Regions from separate parts of the Lacrimispora cavernae genome, predicted to be linked through region 2. Evidence: a T-box and tRNA genes for the amino acid it is inferred to sense, from the RefSeq annotation. Region 2 holds a T-box; the other holds one or more tRNA genes.

Region 1 (8,580 bases), 1.8 Mb from region 2:
CGGAACCAATGATGGGACGGATAGGGGAGCTGGGGAGCATTCCTTTTTATATCCAATTCACATTGACTGGATACGGGAAAGATATTGAACCTGGCCTGCCGGATAAAAGACGTCTGATTGAAATTTTCCGGAATACGGCAGAACAGGTGGGAAGGGACCGTATGGTCTGGCGGTATGATCCCATATTCCTTAACGACCGGTACAGGGAAGAATACCATTTGCGGGCTTTTGAGGAAATCGCCAGGGGGTTATGCGGTTTAACAGAAAAGGTAGTGATCAGTTTTCTGGACAAGTATGGAAAAACAGAGCGTAACATGAAGGGAATCCCGGTAGAAGAACTGGACGAAGAGGGGATGAAGAAGCTTGGTGGAAGGCTGGCCGTGATTGCAGGAGGTTACGGGCTTAGAATTGAAGCGTGTGCGGAAAAAGCAGATTTAAGCTCTGTTGGAATTTTCCGGGGAAGCTGCATTGATCCCGTTATGGCGGAACATTTAACAGGCGGTCCGGTATGCCGGAGAAAGGATAAAAACCAGAGAATGGAATGCGGATGCCTGGAAAGTGTTGAGGTGGGAACCTATGACACCTGCCTTGCCGGGTGCAGGTATTGCTATGCCAATGACAGCGTTGAAGCAGTGAATAGGAAGAGGACTTTATATGATGTGCATAGCCCCCTGCTATGCGGAAGGGTAGAAAAAGAGGATAAGATCACGCAGCGGAAATGCAGGTCTGCCCGGGAAGAACCGACTCTTCCTTTTTTATGAACAAGATCATTTCTTAGAATACCGGATCCATTACAAAGTTTATAAAATTGTGTGGAAATTGCGGTGTGAAGTCTGGTATAATTTGTTATTAAAAGGATTTCTGATGACAGGAGATTTTACAAATGTATGAGTTAAATCAGGTTAGTACAAATAGTTATTACGTTCAAAGTCCGGCAAAAATTGGGATTGTTAAGCTTAACGATACGGATGTATGCCTTATTGACAGTGGAAGTGATAAGGATGCAGGGCGAAAAGTCAGGCAGATACTGGATGCCAATGGCTGGCGGCTGACAGCAATATATAATACTCATTCCAATGCCGATCATATCGGCGGCAATAAGTATTTGCAGAATCAAACCGGATGCAAAATTTATGCACCAGGTATTGAATGCGACTTTACAAATCATACGCTTCTTGAACCGTCCTTTTTGTATGGCGGGTTCCCTCCAAAGGACTTGCGGCACAAATTTCTGATGGCGCAGGAAAGCAGTGCGGAATATCTTACTGATGATGTTCTTCCAAAGGGTCTGAGCGCCATTCGGCTTCCCGGCCATTTCTTTGATATGGTGGGTTTTAGAGATGTGGATGATGTTGTTTATCTGGCAGATTGTTTATCAAGCAAAGAGACCCTGGATAAATATCAAATCGGGTTTCTCTATGATGTATCTGCTTACCTTGAAACCCTGGAAATGGTGAAGACCCTGAAAGCAAAGGTTTTTGTACCTGCCCACGCAGAAGTGACGGACAACATCGCCCCCCTGGCTCAGATTAACATTGACAAGGTTCATGAAATAGCAGACAGGATACTTGAAATTTGTAAGAAGCCGGTTATCTTTGAGAAAGTCTTACAACAGCTTTTTAATGATTATGGTCTGGAGATGAATTTTGAGCAGTATGTGCTTGTTGGCAGTACCGTTCGCTCTTATCTTTCCTGGTTAAAGGATACGGGGCGGATTGCAGTGATTTTCGAAAATGGACAACTGCTTTGGAAAACAAATATTGGGTTCAATGTGTAAAATCAGGAGATATTCAAGGTGTATAAGTTTTGAGCAGGCATGTGGTATGTTTTGATTTGGAAACTGCGTCAGATGAGTATCTGGCGCAGCAGATGAAAGAGGAAAATTTTACTTAGAATTATGTTTTTTTGACATAAATTAGAAAACTTAGCTTGACAAGAGAAGAGAAATCTTGTAAAATTGTTCATGTTGCAGGTGATTATGCCCAGATAGCTCAGTTGGTAGAGCAGAGGACTGAAAATCCTCGTGTCGCTGGTTCGATTCCGGCTTTGGGCATTGTGCTTTTCGAAGCACCTTTGAAATATCTTCGGAAATTCCCTGCGGGTGTAGTTCAATGGTAGAACACTAGCCTTCCAAGCTAGATACGTGGGTTCGATTCCCATCACCCGCTTTAAGGTTATCAGGCTAAAATAGATGCAAGGTTGTATCTGTTTTAGCCTGATTTTTTATGTTATATTTAGATAGCCCAGAACGAAAGATAGATTTGAATGAAATAGGGATTACTTATTTTATTGGAAGCACCTATCGAAGAAAAGGATATGCAACAGAAGCGGCGAAGGCTTATGCAGAAAATTAATGATAAAAATATAATTATGATGTGGTAAATATTTATGCTTATCTGTCATAATAATACTGGAACAAATTTAGCTTCGCTAAAATTTTGCACGAATGACCGGAGGATTTTCAAGTATAATCAGGCGGGACGCGTTGGGGAGATGAAATCTTGCTCTTTTGTTTCTTTTTTTAAATCAGGAATAATTCTTATTTGTGTAACAATGTCACTGAGACATTGCCATAAAACCGATATAATAAAGGCATCGTAAAAAGAATTATTTAAAATAAGAAGGAGATGTTTAAATGAGTATATTTAACTTTTTTTCTAACCGATCGGATTTTGCCTCAGCAGTTGAGCAGGCAAACCACACGCCTGGTGCCGTATTGCTGGATGTGCGTACGGTACAGGAATACGCCGATGGCCATGTTCCCGGCAGCGTTAATTTACCTCTGGAGCAGTTGGAATCCATTCAGCTTAACAAAAACAATCCAGTTTTTGTTTATTGCCGCAGCGGAGCACGCAGCAGACAGGCCTGCATTTATCTTCGGACCAATGGTTATTCCGTTACAGATATAGGCGGGATCGCGGATTATCGCGGCAAACTGGCAAAGGGAATAAAATAAGGAATCAAGATCATACGTATGCTTATCAATGCTTAAAGCAGCTTGAGGAGGAATGTGACCGTTCCGATGCTGTTTACCCGTATTTTGACACTTTCGCACAAATGCTTCAAGACTCGAACTCAGATGTCAGAACCAGAGGGATCATCCTGATTGCTGCCAATACCAAATGGGACAGGGATAACCGGATTGACGAAATAATTGATGAGCTTTTAAAGCATGTGATAGTTGAAAAGCCTGTTACGGTAAGGCAGTGTATTAAAGTTCTTCCTCAGATTGCTGCAAGTAAGTCCTGTTTGGCTGAGTGCATAACCCATGGGCTTTTATAAGCCAATCCGTTAAGATATAAAAGCAGTATGCAATCACTGATATGCAAAAATATTCAGAATGAGCTGGAACGCATCAATCGTAATCAATAAGGAGTATAAACTTCTAGGCAATATCTGCCCTGTTTTATTATTCTTTGCTGAAAAAAGCTGCTGAATTTAAAGCTGTCAATGCCGGCAGCGGGCTGGCGCAGTTGTCCAAAAGAGGTGAAATTAAAAGGAATTAATGAAAATATATAGCACAAAATAACAAAAAAAGTGATATTAACCTCTTGCATATTTTAAAAACCTATGATATAATTCCAGTGTTACAACAGATGAATAAAAGTTGATTTTTTTATGCGCGAGTGGCTCAGTTGGTGGAGTACGACCTTGCCAAGGTCGGGGTCGCGGGTTCGAGTCCCGTCTCGCGCTCTTTTTATTTGTAGCGGAAGCCTTAATTTTAAAGGATTTCCGCTATTTTTTTGCCTATCTCAGATTTAGACAGCTGTATACAATATCTGCAAAAAGCCACTCTCAACACTAAAAGGAAGCGAAAGGCAATGCTTCCGTTTCCTTCCCACCAGCCAAAGGCTATTCTACCTGAGGCAGACGAGGTGCGTGTTTCCTGCGTGGACAGGAATATCAATAAAGAACCTCTGGCCGTCTGCTGGCGTTGTTGTGACAATGGCTGTCATGCAGATTGCACGTGTCTATCATGTAAACATCAGAAGGATTGTGGTTTACCCTCAATTTCAACCAATATTAACGTAACATAATCGTCTCTGTCTTTTGTACCTATCTCAAATATAAGGTATTCCTCATAAGCATTTTTCCCAAGTTTTATCTGATGGTCCTTTGCGTACTGCATAATCTTTGTATACATTTCACTGATATTACGATAACTTCCTTTATAATAGACCTGGAGATACCAGCCTTCTTTTCGCACCAGAGTGTTATTTTTTTTATCAGAATTATTGGTTTTAGTATACAGATAGGAAAAGCTGTCGAATCTTTTATCACGGATACTATCAATGGTAAGTGATGCTCCAAGAAAGTCGATCATGCTTGCATTACCATTGTTTCGGAATGCGATCAGCTCTGTTAGAAAACTTGAGTAAGAATTATCCTTGTCATTATCCATTAAGGTACTGCAAAGGGCTTTCATACTTTTATGATAAGCCGGTTCTATGATATTGTATTCTACGGATAAGGCATTTACTGTTAATTCCTTAAGAGACTCTATCTCCCGTTTCGTGTTCTTTAACTTTTTAATTTCCTCAGACACTTCATTTGATTTTTGTTCCAGTAAATCAACTAATTTTTCAGGGTTTCTTTCATCCATGTACTTTTTAATTTCTTTTAATGGCATTCCCAGCCTTTTTAACGCAGAAATAATTGAAAAAGTATCGAATTGGCGGAAGGAGTAATAGCGGTAACCATTTTCTTTTATGATCTCAGGCTGAAAAAGCTTTATTTGATCGTAATGAAATAAAATATGCTTTGGAATTCCACAGAGTTTTGCAAATTCTCCTGTTGTTAAGTATTCACTTTTATCTTTAGACATAAAATTACCTCTGTTCTATGCTGCACCTTAAGAATTTTATGTTTGCGGCCGCAGCATAGACCCAAACCTGATTATTTCATTCCCACTTATGTGTTACCTAACTAAGCCAGTATTAAAAAAACAGGAAATATCAAACAATAAAGATAATGTACTTTATCGGATTTTTTCTTCTTGACTATAAGATAACCTTATAGTTTATAATAGTCGGGCAGCCTTTTCCTGTCAAGGAATGGGGCTGAAATTATTTATACATTTATTTAATAAAGAGAAAGGAGTTAAGTTATGAAGTTAATGTTAAGATATCTGAAAAGATATCCCAGACTAATTCTGTTAAACACTATAGGAATCTTTAGTTTCGTAGCAGTACAGCTTGGAATCCCTACAGTTATGGCATGGATGATTGATAACGGAATAGGCAAAGGCGATATAGATTATATTAAAAAGATGGGAGGAATCATGCTGATTGTCTGTATCCTTGGAGGTGCAGGAACCATTTTATTAACTTTCGCTTCTTCAAGAATTTCAACCTATATGATTCGTGACATCAGAAATGATGTTTTTGCTCAGTCACAAAAATTCTCTCACACAGAATATAATAAATTTGGTGTATCTTCAATGATTACGCGAACAACAAATGATGCATTTCAGTTAATGTTGTTCTCCAATTTGTTGTTTCGAACGGCACTTTTGGCGCCTGTGATGATTTTTATCAGTGTTTTTATGACGATCAAAACCAGTGTGAATCTTTCTATGGTTATCGGAGGAAGCCTTCCATTTATCGTAGCGGGTGTTATTATCATTGCCAAAGTGACCAATCCGCTTTCCGAGAAGCAGCAAAAGGGTATGGACCGGCTGAACCGGATTTCAAGAGAAAGTTTAACAGGGGTTCGTGTGATCAGAGCCTTTCGAAAAAGTGAATATGAAGCAGAACGCTTTGCAGAGACCAATGAATACTATGCTTCTAATTCCAAGAAGTTATTTAAAATCATGTCATTTACACAGCCGGCCTTTTTCTTCTTATTGCATATTGCAATGATGGCAGTGTTTTGGATATCAAGTGTAATGATTGATAAAGGTACCTTACAGGTTGGGCAGTTAGTTGCTTTCTTAGAGTATCAGTTCCATGCAATGTTCTCTATTATGCTATTTTCCATGGTATTTGTAATGTATCCGAGAGCGCAGGTATCTGCAAACCGTATTCAGGAATTATTAGATGAGAAACCGTTGGTGGAAAGTCCTTTAGAGGGGATCACGGCTGAAAATAAAGGTATCGTGGAATTTGATCATGTTACGTTTCAGTATCCGGATGGGGAGCTTCCCGTTATAAAGGAGGTTTCCTTTACTGCGGGCAAAGGAGAAACCGTTGCGTTTATTGGAAGTACAGGCAGCGGAAAGAGTACATTAATTAATTTAATTCCAAGATTTTATGATGTAACAGACGGTTCTATTAAAATTGATGGTGTGGATATACGTAACTATGACTTAAAGGCACTCCGTCAAAAAATTGGCTTTATCCCTCAAAAAGCATTTCTATTTAAAGGAACCATAGAAGAGAACCTTAAATTCGGCAATCCCAATGCAACTCCGGAAGAAATAGATCATGCAATTGAAGTGGCACAGGCAAAGGAATTTATTGAGAATAAGCCGGATAAATTGCAGGAATATATAAGTGAAGGTGCAAAAAATATATCAGGCGGTCAAAAACAGCGAATTTCCATTGCAAGAGCATTGGTCAGAAAACCTGAAATCTACATTTTTGATGACAGTTTTTCTGCTCTTGACTATAAGACAGATGCAACTTTACGTGCCGCACTTAAGGAAGAAACAAAAGAATCCGTTGTATTCATTGTTGCACAAAGAATTAGTACAATCATGAATTCGGACAAAATAATCGTACTAAATGAGGGCGAAGTGGTTGGCATGGGAACCCATAAAGAATTATTAAAGTCATGCAATGTGTATTATGAAATTGCAGATTCACAATTAACAAAGGAGGAGCTGGAACGATGAGAAAATTATATCCGTATATTAAACCATACTTAAAATTTTTTGTTGTGGCGATTCTCCTTACCATAGGATACTCAGGCTTCTTGTCAGCGGCACCAATGGTGGAAGGTCTAATCACAACAAGGCTGAAAGATGATATTATAGATATCGCGAATAAAGTTCCCGGGGCATCCATCAGCTTTTCCTATATTATTAAAATCTTAAAGATTCTCCTTGCTATTTATATTGGTAATGTGCTCAGCAACTTTGGTTCCCAATATTTTCTCACAAATGGCATACAAAATACAATGCGTGATTTAAGAAATGATGTGCAAAAAAAGATTTCAAAGCTGCCGGTCAGCTATTTTGATAAACGTACCGTGGGAGATATTCTCAGTATCATCTCCAATGATATCGATACCATGTCAAATGCGCTGCAGCAGAGTCTGTCAAGGATATTGAGTGCTTTCTTATCCATTATTTTGGCAACAGTACTAATGTTTTATATTAATCCGGTTATGGGTGCTGTTGCAGTATTACTGATACCGGGAAGTGCTTTTATTATGAAGTTTATTATGAACCGTTCTTCCGCCATGTTTGAAAAACAGCAGGTTGCACTTGGAGACTTAAATGGTTACATTCAGGAACGGTACACTGGGCTGACCGAAATTAAACTATATGGAAAACAGGAAGATTCCATAGAACAGTTTAAGGAGATTAATGATAATCTTTGTGAAAACGGATTTAAGGCACAGTTTATATCCGGGCTGATGTCGCCGTTGATTTCGTTCATCACTTATATAGGGATTGTAGCTGTTAGCATATTAGGTGCAATATTTGCAATTACAGGAGTCATAACGGTTGGACAGCTTCAGGCATTTATCCGGTATATCTGGCAGTTAAATGAGCCGCTTGAGCAGGTGGCACAATTATCTGCCTCCATTCAGTCTGCCATGGCAGCAGGGGGAAGAGTGTTTGAATTTCTCTCTGAAACAGAAGAAGTACCGGAAGCCTCCAACCCGGTAAAAATAGATAACCTGCAGGGAAATGTTACCTTTGAAGATGTATCTTTTGGTTACAGCAAAGATAAAATGCTCATTGAGCATTTAAATATTAACGTGAAAAGCGGTCAAATGGTAGCAATTGTCGGTCCCACCGGTGCCGGAAAAACCACGCTTATCAACCTCTTAATGCGTTTTTATGACGTAAATGAAGGGGCAATCAAGGTTGACGGTGTAAAGATTAAGGATATGAAACGGGATGATCTTCGTTCGATCTTTGGTATGGTGCTGCAGGATACCTGGCTATTTAACGGAACGATTGCTGATAATATCAAATACGGGAAAGAGGATGCAACGCGGCAGGAGATTGAAAATGCTGCAAAAACAGCTAATGTAAATCATTTTATCAAAACACAGCCAGATGGCTACAATATGATATTAAATGAAGAATCCTCAAACGTATCAGTGGGTGAAAAACAGCTTTTAACAATCGCGCGGGCGTTTTTAGCAGACCCGGCCATTTTAATCCTTGATGAGGCGACAAGTTCGGTTGATACCAGACTTGAGTTAATGCTTCAGACAGCTATGAAAAATATCATGAAGGGCAGAACAAGCTTTGTTATTGCGCACCGCCTTTCAACCATTCGAAATGCGGATTTAATCCTTGTTATGAATAACGGAACGATTATTGAACAGGGAAACCATGATGAATTAATAGCAAAGAAGGGATTTTATGAAAAACTGTATATGAGCCAGTTCCAAAATCAG
Region 2 (8,580 bases):
TATGCCGTTGTTTTGGAAGGCAAGAGAGATGATGGAATCAAACCGGCGGTAATAGATCAAAGGCTTGCCTGAAAGGTCTGTCAGCCTGATTTTATTCATGGGAACGCCTGAAAAAAAGGAAGGGTTTCCAACCGCCATTAAAGGTTCTTCTTTTCCGTATTCGCATTCAAAACCCTCTGCATTAAATGGAGTACGGATAATGGAGCATTCTACAATCCCGTTTTTCATCTTTTCTAGAAGCTCGTAAGTATTTCCTTCTGTGACCTCAAACCGTACCTTTGGATGGGTACAGCAGTATGCCTTTAAAAAGTCGTGGAGCATATTACCGGAAGAAGAGATGGTTCCCAGTTTTAAAACTCCATTGGAAGCAGCCTGGAAATGATGGAGTTCTTCCGCAATGGAATCCATCATGGACAGAATGTCTTTGGCTCTGGAATATAAAAAAGTTCCTGCTTCCGTCAGTTCCGTTTTTCTGGAACCGCGTTCAAAAAGCTTTACCCCAAGCTCCTCTTCCAGCAGAAAAATCTGCTTGCTTAAAGGCGGCTGGGATAATCCCAGCTTTTTGGCTGCGGCTGTAAAGCCTCCGGTTTCTGCAATTGTAGTAAAATAGTAAAGCTGCTTTGAATTAATTGGATTCATTGGGATATCCTCTATTTCATATTTAGTATTGTATTATTATACCAAACTGGTATAATGTTACAAGGTATTATTCCTAAAATATATTAAAATTTCAAAAGCGGAGGAATATTAGGATGAAAAAGCTCCTGAAATATTTAAAGGACTATAAGCTGGAAAGCGTTATGGGGCCGTTATTTAAGCTTCTGGAAGCCTGCTTTGAATTATTGGTGCCTCTTGTAATGGCAAAGGTGATCGACGTGGGGATCAAGTCCCAGAACATGCCTTATATCCTTAAGATGGGCGGATTATTGGTGGTGCTTGGCATTATAGGCCTTGCCTGCTCTATTACGGCCCAGTATTTTGCGGCAAAAGCAGCGGCAGGCTTTGGAACTTCTCTGCGAAATGATTTGTTTGCCCATATAGGCAGGCTCTCGTACCAGGAAATAGACTCCATTGGGACCGCTACCCTGATTACCCGTATAACCAGCGATGCCAATCAGGTTCAGTCGGGAGTGAATTTATTCCTCCGTCTGTTCCTTCGCTCTCCGTTTGTGGTATGCGGCGCCATGATCATGGCATTTACCATTAATGTCAGGACAGCTGTTATTTTTGCGGTGCTTATCCCCATTCTTTCCTTTGTGGTATTCGGCATTATGCTGATCAGCATCCCACTGTATAAAAAGGTGCAGAAGCAATTGGACCAGGTGCTTTTGGCTGTCAGAGAGAATCTTGAAGGAGTCCGAGTTATCCGTGCCTTTGACCGTCAGAATGATGAAATGCGCCGGTTTGATGAGGGAAATGGCCTTTTGGTACGTTTCCAGGTTTTTGTAGGTAAAATTGCAGCTTTAATGAACCCTCTTACCTATGTGATGATCAACCTAGGGATCATTGTTCTTATCAATGCCGGTGCCGGACAGGTCCAGAGGGGCATCATCACCCAGGGTGAAGTGATCGCGCTGGTAAATTACATGTCCCAGATTCTGGTGGAACTTGTAAAACTGGCAAATCTGATCATTACGATTTCAAAGTCCCTGGCCTGCGCCGGCCGGATAAGTGCTGTATTTGAACAGGAGCCTGCCATTACAGAAATCTCTCATGAGGCTGTGGAAGAGAAGCAGGGCGCGCCTAAAGTGGAATTTGACCGTATGACCTTTGCCTATGCAGGGGCCAAGGATGCGGCATTAAGCGGCTTGTCCTTTCGGGTCATGGAAGGGGAGACCATCGGAATCATCGGTGGAACAGGCTCCGGCAAGACCACTCTGGTAAATCTGATTCCCCGGTTTTATGAGGTTACAGAAGGTTACGTAAAGGTAGGGGGAGTTGATGTGAGACAATATCCTTTGGGCCAGCTTCGGGAGCTGGTTGGGATTGTCCCTCAAAAGGCAGTGCTTTTTAAAGGAAGCCTTAGGGAAAACATGAAGTGGGGGAAAAAGGAGGCAACGGACAGGGAGATTTATCAGGCTCTTTCCATTGCCCAGGCAAAGGATTTTGTAGAGGAAAAAGGGCAAGGGCTGGAACTCATGATCCAGGCGGGAGGAAAGAATCTTTCCGGCGGACAGCGGCAGAGGCTTGCCATTGCAAGGGCTTTGGTAAAAGATCCCCGGATCCTCATTATGGATGACAGTGCTTCCGCCCTGGATTTTGCTACCGATGCAAGGCTTAGAAAGGCAATTAAGGAAAGTACCGGGAATATGACCGTATTCCTGGTGTCCCAGAGAGCTTCCACCATTAAAAATGCAGACAGGATCCTGGTCCTTGATGACGGACAAATGGCAGGCTGGGGAACCCATGAGGAGCTGTTAACTTCCTGCCAGGTTTACCGGGAAATCTGCTTATCTCAGCTGTCGAAAGAGGAGGTGCAATAGCATGGACATAAATAGATACAAATTCACTGTCAAACGGATCCTTGGCTCCATTGGCCGTTATAAATGGGGAGTTGCTGCCTCCCTGGCCTGTGCTTTTGTCACGGTCCTGCTGACCTTGTACGTTCCCATCCTCACAGGCAGGGCCATTGACTGTATTGTGGGAGCAGGAGCAGTTGATTTTGCCGGTATGTGGTTGATTTTAAAGCAAATCGGAGTCATCATAGCAATAACAGCGGCAGCCCAGTGGCTTATGAGCCATATCAACAATCTGATTACCTACCGGGTGGTAAAGGATATCAGGACCCAGGCATTTAATAAGCTGGAGATCCTTCCTTTAAAATATATTGACTCCCATTCTCACGGAGATATTATAAACAGGATCATTGCGGATATCGATCAGTTCTCCGACGGGTTGTTAATGGGCTTTACCCAGCTCTTCACCGGAGTCCTCACTATTTTGGGAACATTGTTTTTCATGTTTTCCATGAATTCTGCCATAACGGTTGTGGTAGTGCTGGTAACGCCGGTTTCCCTATTTGCAGCCAGTTTTATTGCAAGAAAGACCTTCCGCATGTTCAAGATGCAGTCACAGACCAGAGGAGAGCTGACTTCTCTTGTGGAAGAGATGCTGGGAAATCAGAAGGTGGTGCAGGCTTTTGCCCATGAAGCCGATGCACAGGAGAAATTTGAAGATATCAATGAGGATTTGCGTGTCTGGAGCCTGAAAGCCACTTTCTTTTCATCCATTACCAATCCGGCGACCCGCTTTGTGAACAGCCTTGTTTATGCCAGCGTTGGAATTGCCGGTGCCTTTGCGGCTGTAAAGGGGCTTTTATCCATAGGACAGCTTTCCTGCTTTTTAAGCTATGCCAATCAATATACAAAGCCGTTTAATGAAATATCAGGAGTGATTACAGAGCTTCAAAACGCCCTTGCTTCTGCAACTCGTGTATTTGATCTGATCGACGAAGAGCCTCAAATCCCGGAGGAGCCTGACGCAGCAGTGCTCTGCAATGCAAAGGGAGAGGTATCCCTGGAGCATGTGTACTTTTCCTATAATCCGGATATCCAATTAATTGAGAATATGAATCTAAAGGTGCGGCCGGGACAGAGAGTTGCCATTGTAGGCCCCACCGGCTGCGGAAAAAGTACGGTGATCAATCTCCTCATGCGCTTTTATGATGTGGATTCCGGTTCTATCCGGGTGGATGGGACAGATGTGCGTCATATGACCAGACAAAGCTTAAGAACCAGTTACGGCATGGTGCTCCAGGAAACCTGGTTAAAGTCAGGGACAATTCGTGAAAATATCGCATACGGAAGGCCGGATGCGGCTGAGGAGGAGATCATTCTTGCAGCAAAGGAGGCTCATGCCCATGGCTTTATCAGGCGCATGCCGGAAGGATATGATACTGTCATAACGGAAGACGGAGGAAACTTATCCCAGGGCCAGAAGCAGCTTTTATGCATTGCAAGAGTCATGCTGTGTCTTCCGCCCATGCTGATCCTTGATGAAGCCACTTCTTCCATTGATACCAGAACCGAGATAAAAATACAGAAGGCTTTTGGAAAAATGATGGAGGGGCGTACCAGCTTTATTGTCGCCCACCGGCTTTCAACCATAAAAGAAGCGGATGTGATACTGGTCATGCGGGATGGCCACATCATTGAGCAGGGAACTCATGACAGTCTCATTTCCCAAAATGGATTTTATGCCCAGCTATATAACAGCCAATTTGCTGTGTAATTCCCATGAAAATGTAAAAAATAGCGCCAGAAAGCGATTCAAATCATGCTTTTCTGGCGCTATTATTATTTTTTTGTTATGAAACACTTTATAAATTTCGATATTCAATATAAAATAGCATTATAAAGGCGGTATGAATATGTCAGAGATTATTATGGAAGCTGGAAGGGCGGCCTCTTTCAGGCCCGTAAGAATTCCTTTGCAGTACACGGATAAAGGAAGGGGGTATGGATGATTTTTACGGTCGTATTACAGGAATGGATTAAGTTATTGATTCTGTAAAAGATATTGTAAAAATCTTGGCCGTATTTTATGGTTTAAAAGAACAGGGGGAAAAGATGAGTTTTTTAGATATTATATTGACGGGTGCACTGATAGCTGAGAGTGTACTTTTAATTTTGTTAGTCCATTTTTATAAAACTGAAAAAGAAAAAGTTCAGATTGAGAAAACAAAAAGAGCCGAAGATAAGGAGTATATTGATATTTTCATAGAGCACCTGGAAAAACGGGCTGAAACTTATGAAATACTCCTGGAATTTAAAAGAATTTTAGAAGAAGCTTATAAGGATGCTATTTAAAAAAGGAAAAAGGGCAGATACCCGCCTTATTTCATTCAGGTAGGATCCATACAAAAATAATCCTTGACATTTTGAACATCCGTTATTACAATGGTACGTAACGTTACAATTTAAAATATCAAATGCAATGAAGGTGTAAGTAAATCCTTATTTTCTTCCAGAGAGAAGGGGCCATCGGCTGTAAGCCCTTTTAAGTTCAGCTAAGAGATTGAATTTCCCACCGAAGCAGCATGATTGAAACCAGCGGCAGTTTAGGCGGCCGGTCTGGCGGGTAAGTCATGACGTTAATACACGTTACGTATACCGAGTGCCTGTGTGATGCACAGGAATCAGGGTGGTACCGCGAATATAGCTTCGTCCCTTTTTGGGGCGGAGCTTTTTTTAGTTCATTTTACTGTTAAAGCAGTAAATATAAAATTTGATTATGGAAAGAAGGAGAGCACGATGAAGGACCAATTGGAGAAAATCAAACAGGAAGCATTAAGGCAGATTGAAGCTTCCGATGCGCTGGAAAAACTGAACGACATTAAGGTCGCCTATCTTGGAAAAAAGGGTGAGCTGACCAGTGTATTAAAGAGTATGAAGGATGTTGCTCCGGAAGACAGACCAAAGGTGGGGCAGATGGTAAATGATGCCCGGACCCTGATCGAGGGAAAATTAGAGGAGGCCATGTCCGCCCTGCAAAAAAAAGCCAGAGAAGAACAGCTGAAAAAAGAAGTGATTGATGTGACCCTTCCCGGCAGACGAAATAAAGTAGGCCACACCCATCCCAATACCATTGCACTGGAAGAGGTTGAAAGAATTTTCATTGGCATGGGATATGAGGTCATTGAAGGACCGGAGGTGGAATACGACTCCTATAACTTTGAAAAATTAAATATACCCAAGAATCATCCGGCAAGAGATGAACAGGATACCTTTTATATCAGCGACAACATCGTATTAAGAAGCCAGACCTCACCGGTTCAGGTAAGGACCATGGAAAAGGGCAAGCTGCCGATCCGCATGCTGGCTCCCGGCCGTGTATTCCGGTCAGATGAGGTGGATGCAACCCATTCTCCCTCCTTCCACCAGATTGAAGGACTTGTGATTGATAAAAATATCACATTTGCAGATTTAAAGGGAACCCTTGCAGAGTTTGCAAGAGAGCTTTTTGGCCTGGATACAAAGGTGAAATTCCGTCCACACCATTTTCCATTTACAGAACCAAGTGCGGAGATGGATGTTACCTGCTTTAAATGCGGAGGAAAAGGCTGCCGTTTCTGCAAAGGTTCTGGCTGGATTGAGATTCTTGGCTGCGGCATGGTCCATCCGAATGTGCTTACAATGAGCGGTATTGATCCAAATGAATATACCGGCTTTGCTTTTGGCGTTGGGTTGGAGCGGATTGCCCTGTTAAAATATGAAATTGATGACATGAGATTATTATATGAAAACGACATCAGATTCTTAAAGCAGTTTTAAGGAAAGGGAGATAGATCAATGAATACACCATTATCATGGATTAAAGCATACGTTCCGGATTTAGACGTAATGGCCCAGGAATATACAGATGCAATGACGCTTACCGGAACAAAGGTTGAGGGCTATGTAGACCTGGATAAAAACTTAGAGAAAATTGTAGTTGGACAGATATTATCCATAGAGCGTCATCCGGATGCGGATAAGTTAATCATCTGTCAGGTCAATGTTGGAGCGGAAACCGTACAGATCGTCACTGGCGCATCCAATGTAAAGACCGGAGATAAGATTCCTGTGGTATTAGATGGGGGAAAGGTGGCAGGAGGCCATGACGGCGGTCCTCTTCCGGAAGAAGGAATTAAGATCAAAAAGGGGAAGCTTAGAGGGATCGAATCCTGCGGAATGATGTGTTCCATTGAAGAACTGGGATTTTCCAGTGAAATGTATCCGGATGCTCCGGAAAGCGGAATTTACATTTTGCCTGAGGATACGGAAACAGGTGCTGATGCCATTGAGGTGCTGGGCCTCCGTGATTCCGTATTTGAATACGAAATCACCTCAAACCGTGTGGACTGCTACAGTGTAATAGGAATTGCAAGAGAAGCGGCTGCAACCTTTCATAAGACCTTTGTACCTCCGGTGGTAACGGCTACAGGCAACAGCGAGGATATCCATAACTATCTGAAGGTATCCGTAGAGGACAGCAGCCTTTGTCCCCGCTACTGCGCAAGAATGGTAAAAAATATCAAGCTCGCTCCTTCCCCGGTCTGGATGCAGAGACGCCTTGCCGCATGCGGAGTCCGCCCCATTAATAATATCGTGGACATTACAAATTATGTGATGGAAGAGTACGGACAGCCAATGCATGCCTTTGATTATGACCTGCTTGCAAATTATGAGATCATTGTAAAACGCGCGAAAGAAGGCGACACCTTCCAGACCCTTGACGGACAGGAAAGAAAGCTGGACAGCACCATTCTCATGATCAACGATGGGGAAAAGGCGGTAGGAATCGCCGGTATCATGGGAGGAGAGAACTCCAAGATCACCGATGAGGTGAATACCATGGTGTTTGAAAGTGCCTGCTTTGATGGAACCAATATCCGGCTTTCTTCCAAAAAAGTTGGATTAAGGACCGATGCTTCCGGCAAGTTTGAAAAAGGGCTTGACCCAAACAACGCCGAAGAAGCGATTAACCGCGCCTGTCAGCTGATTGAAGAGCTGGGAGCAGGAGAAGTCGTAGGCGGCATGATCGACATCTATCCGTCCAGGCGGGAAGGAAAAAGACTTCCCTTTGAGCCGGAAAAGATGAACAGACTTCTGGGAACTGAGATCGAACCGGAAACAATGCTTGGATACTTTAAAAAGCTGGATTTGGGATATGATGAAGGGGCAGGTGAAATCCTCATTCCTACCTTCCGCCAGGATTTAGGCTGTATGGCAGATCTGGCTGAGGAAGTTGCCAGATTCTTTGGATATGACAAGATCCCCGTATCCCTGCCCACAGGTGAGGCGACCACCGGCAAACTGTCCTATAAATTAAGAATAGAAGAGGCAGCCAGAGAAGTGGCGGAGTTCTGTGGATTTTCCCAGGGAATGACCTATTCCTTTGAAAGCCCCAAGGTATTTGACCGGCTGCTGATTCCGGATGACAGTCCTCTTCGTGTGACGGTGAATATATTAAATCCTTTGGGAGAGGATTTCAGCGTTATGAGGACCTCCCCTCTTCATGGAATGTTAAACTCTTTATCCACTAACTACAACCGCCGGAATAAGAATGTCCGCCTTTATGAGCTGGCCAATATTTATCTTCCAAAGGCGCTTCCATTAACAGAGCTTCCTGATGAAAGAATGCAGTTTACCCTGGGCTTTTATGGGGATGGGGATTTCTTTGATATGAAGGGCGTTGTTGAAGAATTCTTCGATAAGACGGGAATGCACAAAAAGCCTCATTATGATCCAAAGGGCGGAAAAACATTCCTTCATCCAGGGAGACAGGCAGATATTATTTATGATGGAGTGACCATCGGATATCTGGGAGAGGTTCATCCGGAGGTGGCTGACAACTATAAGATCGGGGAACGGGCCTATGTGGCTGTGATCGATATGCCATCCATGATCCCGTTTACAAGTTTTGACCGGAAATACACCGGAATTGCAAAATATCCGGCTGTTACCAGGGATATCAGCATGGTGGTTCCAAAGGAAATTCTGGTTGGACAGATCGAAGAGATCATCGATCAGCGTGGCGGAAAGATATTGGAAAGCTATGAGCTTTTCGATATTTATGAAGGAACCCAGATTTTATCTG

Evidence for each region. A T-box is a leader RNA that pairs with one kind of tRNA and senses whether it is charged. The one in region 2 lies ahead of pheS (phenylalanine--tRNA ligase subunit alpha), so its partner is inferred to be a tRNA-Phe.
Region 1: it encodes a tRNA-Phe, which carries the amino acid that the T-box ahead of pheS (phenylalanine--tRNA ligase subunit alpha) is inferred to sense. The anticodon was not compared.

What each region holds. Positions count from the first base shown of each region.
Region 1 is NZ_CP157940.1:3,871,555-3,880,134, forward strand. Features, by position in the region: gene ABFV83_RS18200 (DUF1848 domain-containing protein) at 1-761, shown strand, start outside; gene ABFV83_RS18205 (MBL fold metallo-hydrolase) at 884-1,777, shown strand; tRNA gene ABFV83_RS18210 (tRNA-Phe) at 1,981-2,053, shown strand; tRNA gene ABFV83_RS18215 (tRNA-Gly) at 2,098-2,168, shown strand; gene ABFV83_RS18220 (rhodanese-like domain-containing protein) at 2,636-2,956, shown strand; gene ABFV83_RS18225 (hypothetical protein) at 3,058-3,282, shown strand; tRNA gene ABFV83_RS18230 (tRNA-Gly) at 3,621-3,693, shown strand; gene ABFV83_RS18235 (MerR family transcriptional regulator) at 3,986-4,825, opposite strand; gene ABFV83_RS18240 (ABC transporter ATP-binding protein) at 5,108-6,835, shown strand; gene ABFV83_RS18245 (ABC transporter ATP-binding protein) at 6,832-8,580, shown strand, end outside.
Region 2 is NZ_CP157940.1:1,221,250-1,229,829, forward strand. Features, by position in the region: gene ABFV83_RS05830 (LysR family transcriptional regulator) at 1-639, opposite strand, end outside; gene ABFV83_RS05835 (ABC transporter ATP-binding protein) at 753-2,483, shown strand; gene ABFV83_RS05840 (ABC transporter ATP-binding protein) at 2,485-4,230, shown strand; gene ABFV83_RS05845 (hypothetical protein) at 4,569-4,808, shown strand; T-box leader at 4,927-5,173, shown strand; gene pheS (phenylalanine--tRNA ligase subunit alpha) at 5,253-6,272, shown strand; gene pheT (phenylalanine--tRNA ligase subunit beta) at 6,291-8,580, shown strand, end outside.